DNA from 2 places in the Amycolatopsis sp. N2S4-7 genome. Region 2 is predicted to be linked to the other one. Evidence: riboswitches for the same ligand, from Rfam matches in the RefSeq annotation. Region 2 holds a riboswitch; the other holds the start of a gene.
The links. A riboswitch is a leader RNA that binds a small molecule or an ion and turns the genes downstream of it on or off. The one in region 2 is predicted to bind S-adenosylmethionine.
Positions count from the first base shown of each region.

Region 1 (4,204 bases), 320 kb from region 2:
GATGCCGTAGGCGACGTGCAGCACCGACGTGCCGGCCGCGGCGAGCAGCCAGCTCCACTGTGGACGGTCTCCGCCCGCGACGAGCAGCACGACCGTGATCGGCAGCAGCACGACGGCCCCGACGGTGTAGTAGAGCCAGACGAACTGGGTGCCCCCGGAGGAGATCCGCTTGGCGGCGAGGTTCCACGCGGCGTGCACGACGGCGGCGACGAGGACGAGGGAGAGGGCGGTGGCGTTCATGGGACCCCTTACGGGTTTTCGCACGCGCGAAAACCGGGTCCTCCAGGCTTTTGCCCCGTCAGATGAACGGCAGGCCGTCCGGACCCGCCGATGGTGCCGCTCGGACCAGACCCACCGGTCCTGGTTGTCGTCGTACGGGCCGCGCGGACCGGCGGCGGAACCCTAGGCACTACCGCGGTCCACGGTACTCCCGGCTCCGGACGCCCGCGGCCCGGCTGTTAAAGTGGTCGCTCGCTGCCCGTGCGGCATTCCGTCATGGAGGAAACCCGCTTCCGCGGGGCCACTTCAGCGCGGCGGCGATCTCACCGAGTGAAACAGGAGTTGCCCTATGGCCAACATCAAGTCGCAGATCAAGCGCATCACGACGAACGAGAAGGCGCGTCAGCGCAACCAGGCGATCCGGTCCTCGGTGAAGACCGCGATCCGCAAGGTCCGCGAAGCCGCCGAGGCCGGCGACAAGGCCAAGGCCGTCGAGCTGCAGCGCGACGCCGCCCAGAAGCTGGACAAGGCCGTCTCGAAGGGCGTCATCCACGCCAACCAGGCCGCCAACAAGAAGTCGGCGCTCGCGAAGCGCGTCAACGCGCTCTGAGCTGATTGATTTCTGAGAAAGCCCCGGCTTCGGCCGGGGCTTTCTTCATGTTTGCGGGGTGGCGCAGACCGGCTGGGAGCGGCCCGCCGAGGCTCAGCGGGCCGCCAGCGATGGCCTCGCGCTCGCCGCGCCCGGCGGCAGCGGCGAGCTGAGGGAAGTTCTCCGGCCCGACGCGAAGGCCTCGCGGCTTGCTGGGCCCGGAGACCCGCGGTGAGCTGCAGCAGGCGCTCAGCCTGACATCAGCCGAGGCTTCGCGAGCCGTCGGTCAGCGGTCGCCCTTGGCGGCTGCCACCTGGAGGACCGCTCGCTCCAAGGCGTAGTTGGGGTCGGCCGCCACGCCCTTGACCTCGGCGTTCAACCTCGCCACCACGCGCATCGCCGTGGCCAGGCCGTCCTGGTTCCAGCCGCGCGACTGGCCCTGGGCCTTGCGGACCTTCCACGGCGGCATGCCCAGCTCGCCGGCCAGCTGATTCGGGTTGCCGCGGCCCGCTCCGGAGACCCGGGCGATCGTGCGGACCGCGTCGGCCAGGGCGTCGGCCACCAGAACGTGCGGGACGCCCAGCTGCATCGCCCAGCGCAGCGACTCCAGCGCCGCCGCGCGGTCGCCGCTGACCGCCTTCTCCGCGACCGCGAACCCCGTCACGTCGGCGCGGCCGCGGTGGTAGCGGTGGACCGCTTCGGCGTCGATGGTGCCGCCCGTGTCCGCGACCAGCTGCGTCGCCGCCGAAGAGAGTTCCCGCAGGTCGGAGCCCACGGCGTCGATCAGCGCGGCGACCCCGGCCGGGTCGATCTTGCCGCCCACCCGGCGCACCTCGTGCCGCACGAACTGCTCCCGCTCGGCGGGCTTGGTCAGCTTCGGGCACTCCGTCACCTCGGCGCCGGCCTTCTTCAGCGCCGCCGGGAGGGACTTGCCCGCCTTGCTGCGGCCGCCGCCGGTGTGCACCACGACGAGGACGATCCCGTCCGCGGGGTCCTTCAGATAGGCCGCCACGGCGTCGGCCAGTTCCTGCGAGATGTCCTGCGCCGCTTCGAGGACGATCACGCGGCCCTCGCTGAACAGCGACGGGCTGACCAGTTCGGCCAGCTCGGGCGCTGTGAGATCCGACACCCGCGCCCGGGTCAGCTCGGCCGTCGCGTCCATCGCGCGGGCGGCGGCCAGCGTCTCGCGGACGGCCCGCTCGATCAGCAGTTCTTCCTCGCCCAGCACCAGGTGCAGCGGGGCCGGGGCGGTGGCTTGCGCGGTCACCGGTGAATCCTCTCACTTGCTCAGTCGTGCGCCCGCTCCGGTGATGTGGAGCGGACACCATGGCAAGGCTCGAGCGCCGTGTCGTACGGTGTAACCGAGGCGGCCCGCCCCGGATCATCCGGCGTGCGCGCACCGACAACTGAATACCGCTCATCCAGAGGGGCAGAGGGAACGGCCCGACGAAGCCCCGGCAACCGGCGTACAGCCCGTCATCCCGCGATCGCGGGGTAGCTGACGACCACGGTGCCAATTCCGGCCCGCTCCGGCGGGGCAGATGAGGAAAGGAACCTCGCGATGACCGCAACCCTCGGCACGACCTCCACCACGAAGACCCCGGATCTCGGTCCCGCCGTCGAACTGGTGTCGAAGGAAGAGGGTCACCGGCAGCCGCTCGCCCCCGAGTTCGTCTCCGCGGAGGACTTCTCGCCGCTCGAGGTCGCCTACGACTTCGGCCGCGTCCGCCGCGAAGACATCGAGGCCGGCCCGAAGAACATCTGGCGCTACAAGAAGCTCCTCCCGGTCCCGTCCAACGTCGAAGAGATCCCCAACACCGAGCCCGGCGCGACCCGGCTGGTCCGCGCCGACCGCCTCGCCAAGGAGCTCGGCCTCAAGCGCGTGTGGGTCAAGGACGACACCGGCAACCCGACGCACTCCTTCAAGGACCGCGTCGTCGCCGTCGCGCTGGCCGCGGCCCGCGAGTTCGGGTTCGAGGTGCTCGCCTGTCCGTCGACCGGCAACCTGGCCAACGCGACGGCCGCCGCCGCGGCCCGCGCCGGCTGGCGGTCGGTCGTGCTGATCCCGAAGACCCTCGAGCGCGCCAAGATCCTCACCACCGCGGTGTACGACGGCGACCTCATCGCCATCGACGGCAACTACGACGACGTCAACCGCCTGGCCACCGAGCTGGCCGGCGAGCACCCGAAGTGGGCGTTCGTGAACGTGAACGTCCGGCCGTACTACTCGGAAGGCTCGAAGACGCTCGCCTTCGAGGTCGCCGAGCAGCTCGGCTGGCGCATCCCGCCGCAGATCGTCGTGCCGATCGCCTCCGGTTCGCAGCTCACCAAGGTGGACAAGGGTTTCCGCGAGCTGGGCCAGCTCGGTCTCGTGGAGGCCAGCCCGTACAAGGTGTTCGGCGCGCAGGCGACCGGCTGCTCGCCGGTGTCGGCCGCGTTCCGCGCCGGCCAGGACGTGGTCCAGCCGGTGAAGCCGGACACGATCGCCCGTTCGCTGGCGATCGGCAACCCGGCCGACGGCCCGTACGTGCTCGACATCGTCAACCGCACCGGCGGCGCGATCGAGGACGTCACCGACGAAGAGGTCGTCGAAGGCATCCGGCTGCTGGCCCGCACCGAGGGCATCTTCACCGAGACGGCCGGCGGGGTCACCGTCGCCACGGCGAAGAAGCTGGTCGAGACCGGCAAGCTGGACCCGGACGCCGAGACCGTGCTGCTGATCACCGGCGACGGCCTCAAGACCCTCGACGCGATCGAGAACCACGTCGGCCCCAAGGCGACCCTGCCGCCGTCGGCCGCCGCCGTGAACGAGGCACTCGGCTACTGATCTCCGCCCGAGCCGGGGCGGGCCACCCGGCCCCGCCCCGGCTCACCGGCGCGGCGGGCCGCGCGGCTCACCCCGGCGGACGATCGCCGTTCCGGCGACCACTGCGGTGTCGCCGTCCTGGTCGGTGCGGGTGACGAGCGCCCCGAGCGCGGCCAGGCTGTCCATTGTGGACCGGTTCGGGTGCCCGTAGGTGTTGCCCGCGCCCACGCTGACCAACGCCACCCGCGGCGCCACCGCCGCGAGGAACGCCGGCAGTGAGTAGCGACTGCCGTGGTGAGGGACCTTCAGCACCTCCGCTTCCAGGTTGCCGACGTCGGCCAGCAGATCGGCCTGCGCCGCCAGTTCGACGTCACCGGTCAGCAGCACGCGGCCGGCCGGGGTTTCCGCTCGCAGCACCACCGAACTGTTGTTGATCGTGGTGCCGTCCTGCTGCCCGGCCGAGCGGGCCGGTACGTACCGCGGGCCGAGCACGTCGAGTGAGAGCCCGGGCCACTCCAGGCGCTCCCCCGGGTTCAGTTCCACCAGCGGCACCGCCTGCCGGGCGGCCTCCGCCGCGACCTGCCGCCACG
Region 1 is NZ_CP172299.1:9,153,691-9,157,894, reverse strand. It holds gene ACH54P_RS43035 (DMT family transporter) at 1-240, opposite strand, end outside; gene rpsT (30S ribosomal protein S20) at 569-829, shown strand; gene holA (DNA polymerase III subunit delta) at 1,095-2,075, opposite strand; SAM riboswitch class I at 2,223-2,356, shown strand; gene thrC (threonine synthase) at 2,370-3,635, shown strand; gene ACH54P_RS43015 (ComEC/Rec2 family competence protein) at 3,678-4,204, opposite strand, start outside.
Region 1: it holds a riboswitch for S-adenosylmethionine, as region 2 does, so the genes downstream of both, thrC (threonine synthase) here and ACH54P_RS44680 (aminotransferase class V-fold PLP-dependent enzyme) in region 2, are expected to answer to the same signal.

Region 2 (4,204 bases):
TCGCCAGCTGGGCGAACCCCAGCGCCGCCAGCGGGAACCAGTACCGCCGTGAATTCCCCATCACCGCAGGGTATCGGGTGCCCGGCGCACGAGGGCCACGAAGGCGGCGGCGAGCAGGACGATCGCCGACAGCAGCGCGCCCACGAGGTCCGCCGAGAGCACGACCGCGAGCACGGCGAACCCGGCCGCGGTGAGCAGCACGAGCACACTGCGTTCGTACGCGGCGAGGACCAGCAGGCCGAGCGTGGCCAGCAGCGGGCCGCGCAGCCCGTCCCCGAGCCGGAACTGCCAGGACCCGACCAGGTCGAGCAGCGGCACGGCGAGCAGCGCGGCGACCGTGCCGAGGACGAACCGCCCCGTGCGGACGGGCCGCAGGGCGAGCGCGTACCAGACCGCCGTACCCCCGACCACCACGCCGAGCGTGACGAGCCAGACCGGCCCGGCGGGCAGCCCCGCGCCCGGCGCGTAGTAGGTGTCCTGCGTGAGCCACTGCGGGTAGCCCGTGCCACCGACGCTGCCGGAGCCGAGGGACTGGTGCACGGGCCCGGTCAGGATGTTCACCGACTCGCTCGCGGCCGGGCTCCGGCGCGAAAGCAGCAGCACCGCCGCCATGCCGATCTGCGCGAACCCCAGCAGTGCCAGCGGAAACCAGAAACGCGGCCCTCTCCCCATCCGCTCAGGCTAGCGCCCCCGGCAGAACGGGGGAGCTCCCGCGGATCGCCCACCGGCGCCCAGCGGCCGTCCGCTTTCGCGTACTCCCAGCGGGCCCCGCGCGCGACGATCTGGCGCAGGGCCAGCACCACGCGGTCGACGTGCTCTTCGGTGCTGCCCAGGCCGAGGCTGACGCGGACGGCCTGCTGCCCGTCGCCGCCGGTGACGCCGATCAGCCGCCGGGCCGCGATGTGGGCGCAGAAGGCGCCGTCGCGCACGCCGATGCCGTACTCGGCCGACAGGACCGCGGCGAGCCAGCCGGGGTCGAAGCCGTCGACGACGAAGCTGACCGTGCCGACGCGGTCGACCGGCGCGTCGAACAGCCGCAGCTCGGCGCAGCCCGGGATGCCCTCGAGACCCTTGCGCAGCCGGGCGAGCAGCGCCTGCTCGTGGTTTTCGATCGCGGCCCAGTTCCCGCTGAGGGTTTCGCAGGCGACGCCGAGCGCGTACACGCCGACGGTGTTGGGCGAACCGGCTTCGTGCCGCTCCGGCCCGGTGTTCCAGACGACCGCGTCCTCGGTGACGAGCTTGGTCGCGCCGCCACCGGCGAGGTACGGCCGGGCGGCGCGCAGCCAGTCGGCGCGGCCGATCAGCGCGCCCGCACCGAAGGGCGCGTACAGCTTGTGACCGGACACCGCGACGTAGTCGACGTCCAGCTCCCTGATCGAGATGCGGCGGTGGGGGGCCAGCTGGGCGGCGTCGAGCGCGATGCGGGCGCCGTGCCGGCGCGCCACGGCCGCGATCTCCGCCACCGGCAGCAGCTCACCGGTCACATTGGACGCTCCGGTGACGACGACCAACCGCGGTCCCTGCGGGGAATCCGCGAGTGCTTCGTCCACAGCGGACACCGCGGCGAGGCGCGTGCGCGGGGTCGGGATCCGCCGGACGTTCGGGCCCTGCCACGGAAGCAGCGCGGCGTGGTGTTCGGTGTCGAACACGATCACCGTGGTGTGCCGCGGCAGGCTGCGGGCCAGCAGGTTGAAGGAATCGGTGGTGTTGCGGGTGAACACGACGGTGTCGGTCCGCCGCGCGCCGACGAACCGGCGCAGGACGTCGCGGGTGCGTTCGTAGAGCTTCGTCGAGACCTGCGACGCGAAACCCGCGCCGCGGTGGACGCTGGCGTACCACGGCAGGAACTCGTCGACGGCGCCGCGGACCGCGTCGAGGCACGGGGCACTCGCGGCGTGGTCGAGGTTGGCGTAGCCGATGTCCCCGCCGGTCACGAGCGGAACCCGCAGCGACGCCCCGGCGACGGCGGGAACGGCTTGGGGCGCAAGGGTTTCGACGGGCTGGGTGCGGTCGATGGCGAGAGTCATCGGGGTGCCTCCTCGGCGGTCCGGGGGACCCCGGCGAGGGGCCCGCGCTTGCCCGTCGCACGACGCGACCGGCCCGGTCTTCACCCGGGGCACCCCACCGCGGTAGGAGGGTTGCCGGCCAGCAAGCCGGGGCTTGACGCTGGCACTCATGACCTAGTCGGAAAGGTAACCGAAACCGCGCCCGGCGGCCAACCCCCGGCTCACATTCTGAGACGCCGCTCACAGGCGCCCGGGTTCAGAGCCGGGCGCGGAAGTTCCCCGGCAGCTGGGTGACGGCGTTGTCCGCGAGGTGCGTCGCGGTGCCTGCGTACTGCTCGGTTCCGGCGGTGAAGCGCCAGCCGCCCAGGGTCTTGCCGTCGACCGGCTCGCCGTAGGCCGCCGCGACCGTCGTCGAGACGGCGCCGAACGCGAGACCGTCCCAGTTACCCGCAGTTGCCGCCGTCGCGTCCGGCAGGGTCCAGAGGGTGAAGTGCACGTGGGCGCCGGTGCTGCTGCCGCCGCACGGCAGCGCGTTGCCGGTCGACCCGAGCACCGTCCCGGCCTCGACGTGCTCGCCGTCGGCGACCGCGATGCCCTCCAGGTGGTAGTACCCGGTCCGCCAGCCGCCGGCGTGGTCGACGGTCACCCAGTCGCCGCCGGAGCAGTGCTGCAGGTGGACGGTGCCGGCCAGCGCCGCGCGCACGGTGCGGTCGGCCGGGCTGAAGTCGATGGCGTTCTTCACGCGGGTGCTGCCGTCGTCGGAGTGGATGCCGGCCGAGTAGACCTGCTGGCCCGCCTCGAACGGCAGGGTCAGTGCCGGGAACGGCGCCACCTCGGCGGTCGCGGCCGGGGCGGCGAGCAGCCCGAGGGCCGCGGTGATCGCGGCGGTCAGGACCGCCGCACGCACGGGAAGGTTCGTCACCGTGTGTACTCCTTTGGCTCTACGCTCACCCATTCGAACTAACCGGATCGAGCGCACAGTAGGCCAAACGTTGGATCACTGGGAAGATCAAGTGAGATTTTTGTGAGCGAACTGCGCGTGGCGAGCGGCGGAACCCGTGCGGAAGGGGCATCACGCGTGATCAGACGGGCATCACGCGTGATGGGCGGGGCATCATCAGTGGTCCGATCGGTGCCGGCGCGGCCACGACCACGAACGGGTTACCGGCCGGACTCGCCCTTCCAGCGGGCCAGGCGCCCGGCCCGGTCGACGGCGCGGAGCCGGCGTTCGACGTCGTCGCGGACCCCGGTCGTCGTGACGACCAGCAGCTGGTCGTGCTCCTGCAGCCGGCTGGTCTTCTGCGGGGTGAAGCCCGCGCCGTCGCGCACGACCAGGCTGACCGTCGCGCCGACGGGCAGCCGCAGCTCGGACAGGTAGACGCCGTGCAGCCGCGACCCGGGCTGGATCCGGACCTGCAGCAGCTCGGCGCCCATTTCGTCCAGCGGCGCCGAGTCGACCTCGATCTCGTGCGCCTCGGACTTCTTGGCCAGCCCGAGCCGGCGCCCGAGCGGCCCGAGCGTCGCGCCCTGCACCAGCGTCAGCACGACGACCAGCACGAACACGGCGTCGACCAGCCGTTGCGCGCCGGGCAGCCCTTCCGAAAGCGGGATCATCGCGAGCACGATCGGCACCGCGCCGCGCAGCCCCGCCCACGACAGGAACGCCTGTTCCCGCCACGGCAGCCGGAACGGCAGCATCGACACCACGACGGAGATCGGCCGCGCCAGCAGCAGCACGACGGCGCCCGCGACCAGGCCCGGCACCACCGCGTCGAGCAGACGCCCCGGGGAGGCGAACAGCCCGAGCAGCACGAACAGCCCGATCTGGGCCAGCCAGCCCAGCCCTTCGGCGAACGACAGCGTGTCCGAACGGTGCGGCAGCCGCGCGTTGCCGAGCACCAGCGCGGCGACGTAGGTGGCGAGCAGCCCGGACGCGTGCAGCAGCTGCCCGGACGAGTACGCCACGACGCACACCGCGACCGTGGCGAGCGGGTAGAGCCCGGTCGCCGGCAACGCGGCCCGGCGCAGCGCGAACCCGCCGAGCCAGCCGAAGGCGAGCCCGATCACCAGGCCCGCGGTGAGCTCGTAGACCACCAGCAGCGGCAGCGTCCAGTCCACAGTGGTGCCCGCGGCCAGCACCACGACGGCGATGTAGGCCGGCGCGTCGTTGATGCCGGACTCCAGCTCCAGCGCGCCGA
Region 2 is NZ_CP172299.1:9,470,880-9,475,083, reverse strand. It holds gene ACH54P_RS44690 (hypothetical protein) at 1-61, opposite strand, end outside; gene ACH54P_RS44685 (hypothetical protein) at 61-612, opposite strand; gene ACH54P_RS44680 (aminotransferase class V-fold PLP-dependent enzyme) at 558-2,027, opposite strand; SAM riboswitch class IV at 2,067-2,181, opposite strand; gene ACH54P_RS44675 (M23 family metallopeptidase) at 2,263-2,928, opposite strand; gene ACH54P_RS44670 (potassium/proton antiporter) at 3,168-4,204, opposite strand, start outside.